Regions from separate parts of the Streptomyces lunaelactis genome, predicted to be linked through region 2. Evidence: riboswitches for the same ligand, from Rfam matches in the RefSeq annotation. Region 2 holds a riboswitch; the other holds the start of a gene.
The links. Region 2 has a riboswitch for S-adenosylmethionine ahead of thrC (threonine synthase). Riboswitches for the same ligand answer to the same signal wherever they lie in the genome.
Positions count from the first base shown of each region.

Region 1: linked by a shared signal. The riboswitch ahead of SLUN_RS10530 (aminotransferase class V-fold PLP-dependent enzyme) and the one ahead of thrC (threonine synthase) in region 2 are both predicted to bind S-adenosylmethionine.

Region 1 is NZ_CP026304.1:2,336,969-2,341,376, forward strand. It holds gene SLUN_RS10520 (rhomboid family intramembrane serine protease) at 1-484, shown strand, start outside; gene SLUN_RS10525 (Lrp/AsnC family transcriptional regulator) at 481-762, shown strand; gene SLUN_RS10530 (aminotransferase class V-fold PLP-dependent enzyme) at 910-2,319, opposite strand; SAM riboswitch class IV at 2,524-2,640, opposite strand; gene trpD (anthranilate phosphoribosyltransferase) at 2,741-3,805, opposite strand; gene qcrB (cytochrome bc1 complex cytochrome b subunit) at 3,936-4,408, opposite strand, start outside.
Region 2 is NZ_CP026304.1:3,961,182-3,965,589, reverse strand. It holds gene SLUN_RS17970 (hypothetical protein) at 47-361, opposite strand; gene SLUN_RS17965 (glucosyl-3-phosphoglycerate synthase) at 400-1,365, opposite strand; SAM riboswitch class I at 1,510-1,637, shown strand; gene thrC (threonine synthase) at 1,655-2,941, shown strand; gene SLUN_RS17955 (MoaD/ThiS family protein) at 2,971-3,246, shown strand; gene SLUN_RS17950 (cold-shock protein) at 3,656-3,859, shown strand; gene groL (chaperonin GroEL) at 4,187-4,408, shown strand, end outside.

The sequences.
Region 1 (4,408 bases), 1.6 Mb from region 2:
CTTCGTCCACGGCAGTTGGCTGCACCTGCTGGGCAACATGCTCTTTCTGTACGTCTTCGGCGCGATGGCCGAGGAACGGATGGGGCAGCTGGAGTTCGGCCTCTTCTATCTGGGCTGCGGCTATGTCGCGCTGCTCGCCTACGCGGCGGCCAATGCCGGCTCCGAGCAGACCCTGGTGGGCGCCTCAGGGGCGATCTCGGGCGTGCTCGGCGCCTTCCTCTACCTCTTCCCGAAGGCCCGGGTCACCAGTCTCTTCCCGTTCCTCTTCTTCCTGCCGCTGCGCTTCCCCGCCTGGATCGTGCTGATCTTCTGGTTCGTCCTGCAGTGGCTGGCGGCAAAGGGCGCGGGCAGCGGTCCGGGGGTCGCGTATCTCGCCCATCTGGTGGGGTTCGGGGCCGGCTTTCTCTACGCCTGGGGACGATTCCGGCAGGGGACTAGAGTGAAGGCCCAAGCAGCGGCCACCGAGGGAGAAAGCCAACCGTGATCACCGCGATCGTGCTCATCAAGACCAGCGTGGACCGCATCCCCGAGATCGCCGAGTCGATCGCGGCGCTGGACAGCGTCAGCGAGGTCTTCTCCGTGACCGGTACGTACGACCTGATCGCCATGGTGCGGGTGGCCAAGCACGACGACCTGGCGGATGTGATCCCCGGCTCGATCAGCAGGATCCCGGGCGTCGAGGGCACGGACACGCATGTGGCGTTCCGTACGTACTCGCAGCACGACCTCGAGGCGGCGTTCGCGATCGGCCTGGACGCCTAGCGCCTCCAGCGGGGGGTGCCGGGGTGCGGCTGGGCCGCACATTCAGCCCGTCCGGCGATTGAGGACACGCGCGCAGCGCATACGGAGGAACAGCGCCGCAGGCGCAGACGCACGCGCCGCACGGGGACCGGGGCCGGAGCCCCGGGGTCACACCGCCGGCACGCAGCGGCCGTCCTCCGTGCGGTAGTTCCACTTCGCGCCGTCGCTGACGAGCTCCTTGACCGCCCGTACGAAACGCTCCACGTGCTCGTCCGGAGTACCCGCCCCGAAACTGACCCGGATCGCGTTCAGCGAGGGCTCGCCCGGCTCCGCCTCCGGCGCGCCGCACTCGCCCGGGTCCTGCGAGTCGCTGCCCAGCAGGGTCCGCACCAGCGGGTGGGCGCAGAAGAGCCCGTCCCGTACACCGATGCCGTACTCCGCCGAGAGCGCGGCCGCGAAGTGCGAGCTGTTCCAGCCCTCGACGACGAAGGAGATGACGCCCACCCGCGGCGCGTCGTCCCCGAAGAGCGAGAGCACCTTGACCTGCTCCACCTCGGCGAGGCCCGCACGGACCGTGGCGACCAGCCGCTGCTCACGGGCGACCAGCGTGTCGAAGCCGGCCTCGGTGAGTGCCTTGCAGGCGGAGGCGATGGAGTACACACCGATGACGTTCGGCGATCCGGCCTCGTGGCGGGCGGCCGTGGTGTGCCAGTCGACGTCCACGCCGCCGTCCGTACGCCGGGCCACCTTGCGCGACGCGCCGCCGCCCGCGAGGTACGGCTCCGCCTCCTGCAGCCAGTCCGAACGGCCCGCCAGCACGCCCGAGCCGAACGGCGCGTACAGCTTGTGCCCGGAGAAGGCGACCCAGTCGACGTCCAACTCCTGTACGGAGACCGGGTGGTGGGGTGCCAGCTGGGCGGCGTCGAGCACGATCCGCGCGCCGTGGGCATGGGCCGCGGCCGCCAGCTCCTTCACCGGCCACAGCTCACCGGTGACATTGGACGCGCCGGTCACGCAGACCAGCGCCGGGCCGTGGACGTCCTGAGCAGATGCGGTACGGTCGGCGAGCGCGCGCTCCAGCGTGCCGACTGCCTCGGCCGGCGTACGCGGCGCGTTCAGGTACGTCACCCGGGCGTCGCGCCACGGCAGCAGCGAGGCATGGTGCTCGGTCTCGAAGACGAAGACCTGGCAGTCGGCGGGGAGCGCGGCCGCCAGCAGGTTCAGCGAGTCGGTGGTGGAGCGGGTGAAGACGACCTGGTCGCCGGCGCGGCAGTCGAGGAACTCGGCGACCGTCGTGCGGCTGTTCTCGAAGAGGTCGGTGGACAGCTGCGAGAGGTACCCGGCGCCGCGGTGCACGCTGCCGTAGTACGGGGCGTACGCGGCCACGTCGTCCCACACCCGCTGGAGGGCGGGGGCGCTCGCCGCGTAGTCGAGGGCGGCGTAGGTGACCTCGCCGCCGGTGACGAGCGGGACGGTCACATCGCGGCCGAGCACCGGCAGCGGCGCGGCACAGGCGGGCTCGGACTCGGAGGGGGCGACAGCGGTGGACGTGGCGGCGGCGTTCGGGCATGCGGACATGGCGGAATCTCCCGGCAGGAAGGCGGAATGGCTTCGAAGACCCGCACAACGGCCGAACGGCCGCTCTGTGTACGGGGATTGCCCTCAAAACGTCACGGCGATCGCCGCACGGAGGGTCTGCTGAAGAAGGGGCCGGTCAGCCCTATCGCATTCGCTTGCTCACGAGACTGCTCCCTTGAGGACCAGGACCCCAGGGCTTGCAGGGGTCCGCGCTTGCCGCAGACCTCGCTGCCTACGGCCTGGTCTTCACCCGGGGCACCCCGCCACGGACGGAGGGTTGCCGGACAGCGAGCCGGGGCCTTATCGCTGTCACTCATGACCTGCCGAGAAGTATGCCAGTTGATCGCGGGGGCGCAACCAGGTGTCCGGAATCCGGGACGGCGGAAGGGCCCGGCGGGCAGGCCGGACCCTTCCTCAACCCCTACGCGTTGCTGATGGCCACCCACCGCTCGAGCGCCGCCCTCGCCGCCCCCGAGTCGACCGAGTCCGCCGCCTTCGCCATCCCGGCCGAAATCTGCTCGGCGAGCGACCCCTCTCCCGGCGCGAGAGCGACAAGCGCCGCCGCCGAGTTGAGCAGCACCGCGTCCCGTACGGGCCCGGTCTCACCGGCGAGCAGCCGGCGCGCCACATCGGCGTTGTACGAGGCGTCCGCGCCCCGCAGGGCCTCCACCGGCACCAGATCGATGCCGATGTCCCGCGGGTCGAAGGCCTCTTCGCGCACGGCCCCGTCCCGTACCACCCACACCCGGGACGTCGCCGTCGTCGTCAGCTCGTCCAGGCCGTCGTCGCCCCGGAAGACCAGCGCCGACGAGCCTCGGTCGGCCAGCACTCCGGCCAGGATCGGCGCCATCCGGGCGTCCGCGACACCGGTGGCCTGGGCCTTCACCTTCGCCGGGTTGGTGAGCGGGCCGAGGAAGTTGAACGTGGTGCGGATGCCCAGCTCCTTGCGGGCCGCCGCCACATGCCGCAGCGCCGGGTGGAACTTCACCGCGAAGCAGAAGGTGATCCCGGCCTCGGCCGCGACCTCCACGACCCGCTGCGGGGTGAGCTCAAGATTGACGCCGAGCTTCTCCAGTACGTCCGAGGCACCGCTCGCCGACGACGCGGCGCGGTTTCCGTGCTTGACGACCTTCGCGCCCGTCCCCGCGACGACGATCGCGGACATCGTGGAGATGTTCACGGTCCTGGCACCGTCACCGCCGGTACCGACGATGTCGACGCTGGGGCCCGGCACCTCGATCAGATTGGCGTGCTCGTACATGGTCCGTACGAGGCCGGAGATCTCCTCGACCGTCTCGCCCTTGGCGCGCAGCGCGACAGCGAAACCGGCGATCTGCGCGTTCGTCGCCTCGCCGCTCAGGATGCGGTCCATGGCCCAGGCGGTGGCATCCGCGCTCTGGTCACGGTTCTCCAGGAGGGCGTTCAGCACACCGGGCCAGGAGAGGTCCGCCACGCTGTCGCCGCCAACCGGGGTCACAACGTTCATGGTCCACTCCTGGGTCCACAGCCGAATAGGGATGGGTCCACCCTATCCAGCCCCACGGACGGCGAAGAGCCCCGTCCATCGAATGGACGGGGCTCCCGCTGTGGCGATCCGTACAGATCAGTACAGGCGATCAGTGGTGGCCGGGGCCCTCGATGATCTCCTTGTACTCCTCGGTGGTCGGCTTGGGGATCTGGTTGCCCTCGCCGTAGTAGCTGTTGCTGAGCTTGGCCTTGAGCTTCTGCGCGCGGGTCACCTTGCGCTCGACACCGTTCTCGTCGACCGTCGGGCCGACCTCGGCCGGCTCGTACTGCTCGTGCGCCGTGAGCGTGTGCAGGGCACCCTGGCTGAGCGGCTCGTGGACCTCGACGAACTCACCGTGCGGCAGGCGCTTGATGATGCCGGACTCGCGTCCGTGCAGCACCTTGTCCCTGTCGCGCCGCTGCAGACCCAGGCAGATCCGCTTGGTGATGACGAAGGCGATGACCGGTCCGACGAAGAAGAAGATCCGGACGAACCAGGTGATCGCGTTGATCGAGAGGTGGAAGTGGGTGGCCCAGATGTCGTTTCCACCACCGATCAGCAGGACGAAGTACCAGGTCAGCC
Region 2 (4,408 bases):
CCACAACCCCTCAAACGTGCGTACGGCTGAGGCGCAGGTCAGCTGGTCAGTGCTTGCGCCGCCCGCGGGTGGCGACGACGGCGATCACACCGGCCGCGGTCAGCGTCAGCGCCAGACCGGCGAGAAGCCAGAGCCGCTCCGTCCTGTCACCGGCCTCGGCCATCTCACCGGGTGTGCCCTGTGCGGGGTCCTGTCCCGGCCCTGGGGCCGGCGCTTCGGCACCGGCCTGCTGGGCGAGGCTGCCGACGGCCGCGGTCTGCGCCTCCGCCCGCGCTTCCGCCCCCGCCGGGGCCGCCGCTACGAGGGTCACGGCGGTGATGACCGCCAGGGCTCCGAGGCCCGTTCCGCGTCTCAAGCTCATACATACGAAATTTAGGCAAAATGCCCGGGAATGCGTGGTTATGCCGCGCGACGCGCCGCGTACTCACCGATCTCGCGCATCGGCGGCCGCTCCTCCGTGTCCACCACATACGTACGCGGTACGAAGCCGTCCTCGCCCCGCTCGAACTGGGTGAGCGAGGGCCGCACCAAGTGGCCCCGGGAGAGCCGCAGTTGGGCCGTACGGTAGATGGCGGCGGCCATCCTGCCCAGCGCCTGCTCGTCCTGATGGCGGTGCTTGCGCGAGCCGACGTCCACCTGCGCCAGCGCGTCCAGGCCCACCGTGTGCAGCGCGTCGACGAGCAGCCCCAGCTCCACTCCGTAACCCACGGGGAAGGGCAGCCGCTCCAGGAGAGAGCGCCGCGCCGCGTACTCCCCGCCCAGCGGCTGGACGAACCCGGCCAGCTGCGGCCAGTGCAGATTCAGCAGCGGCCTGGCCACCAGCTCGGTGACCCGTCCCCCCTGACCCGCCGTCCTGCCGGAGGCGAGCGCATCGAACTCAGGTCCCAGCGGCCGGTCGTACATGCCTTTGACGAACTGCACGTCGGGCTCGGTCAGCAGCGGCCCCACGATCCCGGAGACGAAGTCCGCGGAGAACTCCCGCAGATCCGCGTCGATGAAGCAGACGATGTCGCCGCTCGTCACCATCAGCGACCGCCACAGCACCTCGCCCTTGCCGGGCACGGCGGGTATCCGGGGCAGGATCGCGTCCCGGTGCACCACCCGCGCACCGGCAGCCGCGGCGACCTCCGGCGTACGGTCGGTCGAGCCCGAGTCGACGACGACCAGCTCGTCGACGAGGGGCACGGCCTCCATCAGCTCGCGCCGGATCACCGTGACGATATCGCCGACGGTCGACTCCTCGTCGAGCGCGGGCAGGACGACGCTGATGGTCGTACCGCGCTTGGCGGCCACCAGCCGGTCGAGCGGGCGGTCGGCCGCGGACCAGGAACGCCTGGTCAGCCAGCGCTCCACCTCTTCCAGCACGTGCGCGTCTCCCTTGACATCCGGATCTTGTGATCCATCTCGCGGTTCGGACGACTATCTCAAGCGTCCGGGCCTTCGGTTACAGTCTTGAACAACGCGGATGACCGTCGCATGTCGGGGGTCCTCACGCTGATAACCGAATAGCGCTCATCCAGAGGGACAGAGGGAACGGCCCGTTGAAGTCCCGGCAACCCTCCCGCCGACCGCGAGGTCACGGTGGGGAAGGTGCCAATTCCGTCTCGTGGCGAAATGCGCCACGGGGAAGATGAGGAGAAAGGGCCTCGCCACCATGGCTGTGCAGACTGTTTCGAGCACCACCACCCCCGTGAACCTGGGTCCCGCCGCGGCGCTCTCGTGCCGCGAGTGCGGAGAGCGTTTCGAACTCGGCCCGATCTTCGCCTGTGCCCTGTGTTTCGGGCCGCTCGAGGTCGCGTACGACCTGCCGAGCGGCGACCCCGAGGCGCTGAAGAAGCGGATCGAAGCGGGTCCGAACAACATCTGGCGGTACGCCCCGCTGCTGCCCGTCCCCGCCGACGTGGCCGAGAAGCCGAACATCAACCCCGGCTTCACCAAGCTCGTCCAGGCCGACAATCTCGCCCGTGAGCTGGGCGTCACCGGCGGCCTGTTCATCAAGGACGACTCCGGCAACCCGACGCACTCCTTCAAGGACCGTGTCGTCGCCATCGCCGTGGAGGCCGCGCGCGCCTTCGGCTTCACGACGCTCTCGTGCTCCTCCACCGGCAACCTCGCCGGCGCCGTGGGCGCGGCCGCTGCCCGGGCCGGCTTCCGCTCCTGCGTGTTCATCCCGCACGACCTGGAGCAGGGCAAGGTCGTCATGGCCGCGGTGTACGGCGGCGAGCTCGTCGGCATCGAGGGCAACTACGACGATGTGAACCGCTTCTGCTCCGAGCTCATCGGCGACCCGGTGGGCGAGGGCTGGGGCTTCGTCAACGTCAACCTCCGCCCGTACTACGGCGAGGGCTCCAAGACGCTGGCGTACGAGATCTGCGAGCAGCTCGGCTGGCGGCTGCCCGACCAGATCGTGATCCCGATCGCCTCGGGCTCGCAGCTCACGAAGATCGACAAGGGTCTGCAGGAGCTGATCAAGCTCGGTCTGGTCGAGGACAAGCCGTACAAGATCTTCGGCGCCCAGGCGGAGGGCTGCTCGCCGGTGTCGACGGCCTTCAAGGCCGGGCACGACGTCGTACGCCCCCAGAAGCCGAACACCATCGCCAAGTCGCTGGCCATCGGCAACCCGGCCGACGGCCCGTACGTGCTGGACATCGCGCGCCGCACGGGCGGTGCGGTCGAGGACGTCAACGACGAGCAGGTCGTCGACGCGATCAAGCTGCTGGCCCGCACCGAGGGCATCTTCGCGGAGACCGCGGGTGGTGTGACCGTCGGCGTGACGAAGAAGCTGATCGAGGCGGGCGTGCTGGACCCGTCGCTCACCACGGTCGTCCTCAACACCGGCGACGGGCTCAAGACGCTCGACGCGGTGGCGCCGACGACCGGCCTGACCGCGACGATCCGCCCGAGCGTGGACGCGTTCCGCGCCGCCGGCCTCGCCGGCTGACCACCCGAGACTCAAGGAAGGCACGCAGCATGAGCGTCAAGGTCCGCATCCCCACCATTCTCCGTACGTACACGGGCGGTCAGGCCGAGGTCCCGGCGGAGGGCGCGACGCTCTCCGAGGTCATCGCCGACCTGGAGAAGAACCACACGGGCATCGCCGCCCGCGTCCTGGACGACCAGGGCAAGCTGCGCCGCTTTGTGAACGTGTACGTGAATGACGACGATGTCCGGTTCGAGCAGGGCCTTCAGACGGCGACCCCGGACGGTGCCGGAGTTTCGATCATTCCCGCCGTCGCCGGCGGCTGAGCCACGCAGAGTTACGCCTATTGCCCCCTCCGCGAGAGAAGCGGAGGGGGCAATTCTGCAGGGTTGAGCGCGGTACAGTTGGGGAAGCCCCCTCCGCTGCTTGTGCCGCCCGCATATGAGAATGCGCCCGTGCGCGATAAGAAGCAGCCAAAGTGTTCGATCGAATTGCCTCATAGGCGTCATTTGCCGGGCCCGACTTGCCCCGGAATACTTTGAATTCTGGTCAATTATCCGTTCGGTCGTGCTCAGAATTCTCGTCCAATTGACCTGTTGCAGAGGGCAGTTGGGCAGATACATTCAGCCGCGGTCGACGCGTTCCGGCGCACACCCCCTCCTGTCGGGTGGTGAGTTCTGACCCGGGTCCGCGAAGTGCGGTCCTGTGCAGGGGCCAGTAATAGGGGAGTTAGGCATGGCTCAGGGCACCGTCAAGTGGTTCAACGCGGAGAAGGGGTACGGCTTCATCGCGGTCGACGGTGGTGCGGATGTTTTCGTCCACTACAGCGCGATCCAGATGGACGGGTACCGCACCCTTGAAGAGGGTCAGCGAGTCGAATTCGAGATCTCGCAGGGCCAGAAGGGTCCGCAGGCGGACATGGTCAAGCTCGCCGTCTGATCTCGGCGCGACCGGCCACCGACGCACTCACGCCGAGGGGCCCGCATCCCACCAGGGATGCGGGCCCCTCGTGCGTGTGCCCGTGCCCGTGCGTGTGTCCGCGTGTGTCCGCCTGTCCCTCTTCGATCCGTCAGGGCCGCTTGCACTCTCCTAGGGCGAGTGCTAATCATTGGCGTTAGCACTCTCCAGGTGAGAGTGACAACTTAGGACCGGGTCGGTGAGGCCCGAAGGGTCGGCGGGGCAAGGAACCGCACGGCCCTCAGGCCGTCCGTCGCGGGCGCCAGCGCGGTCCGGAGAATCCACCCCAGTCCGGGAGGACCACTTCACATGGCCAAGATCATCGCGTTCGACGAGGAGGCACGGCGCGGTCTCGAGCGCGGGATGAACCAGCTCGCCGACGCCGTCAAGGTCACCCTTGGCCCCAAGGGCCGCAACGTCGTCCTCGAGAAGAAGTGGGGCGCCCCCACGATCACCAACGATGGTGTTTCCATCGCCAAGGAGATCGAGCTCGAGGACCCGTACGAGAAGATCGGCGCCGAGCTGGTCAAG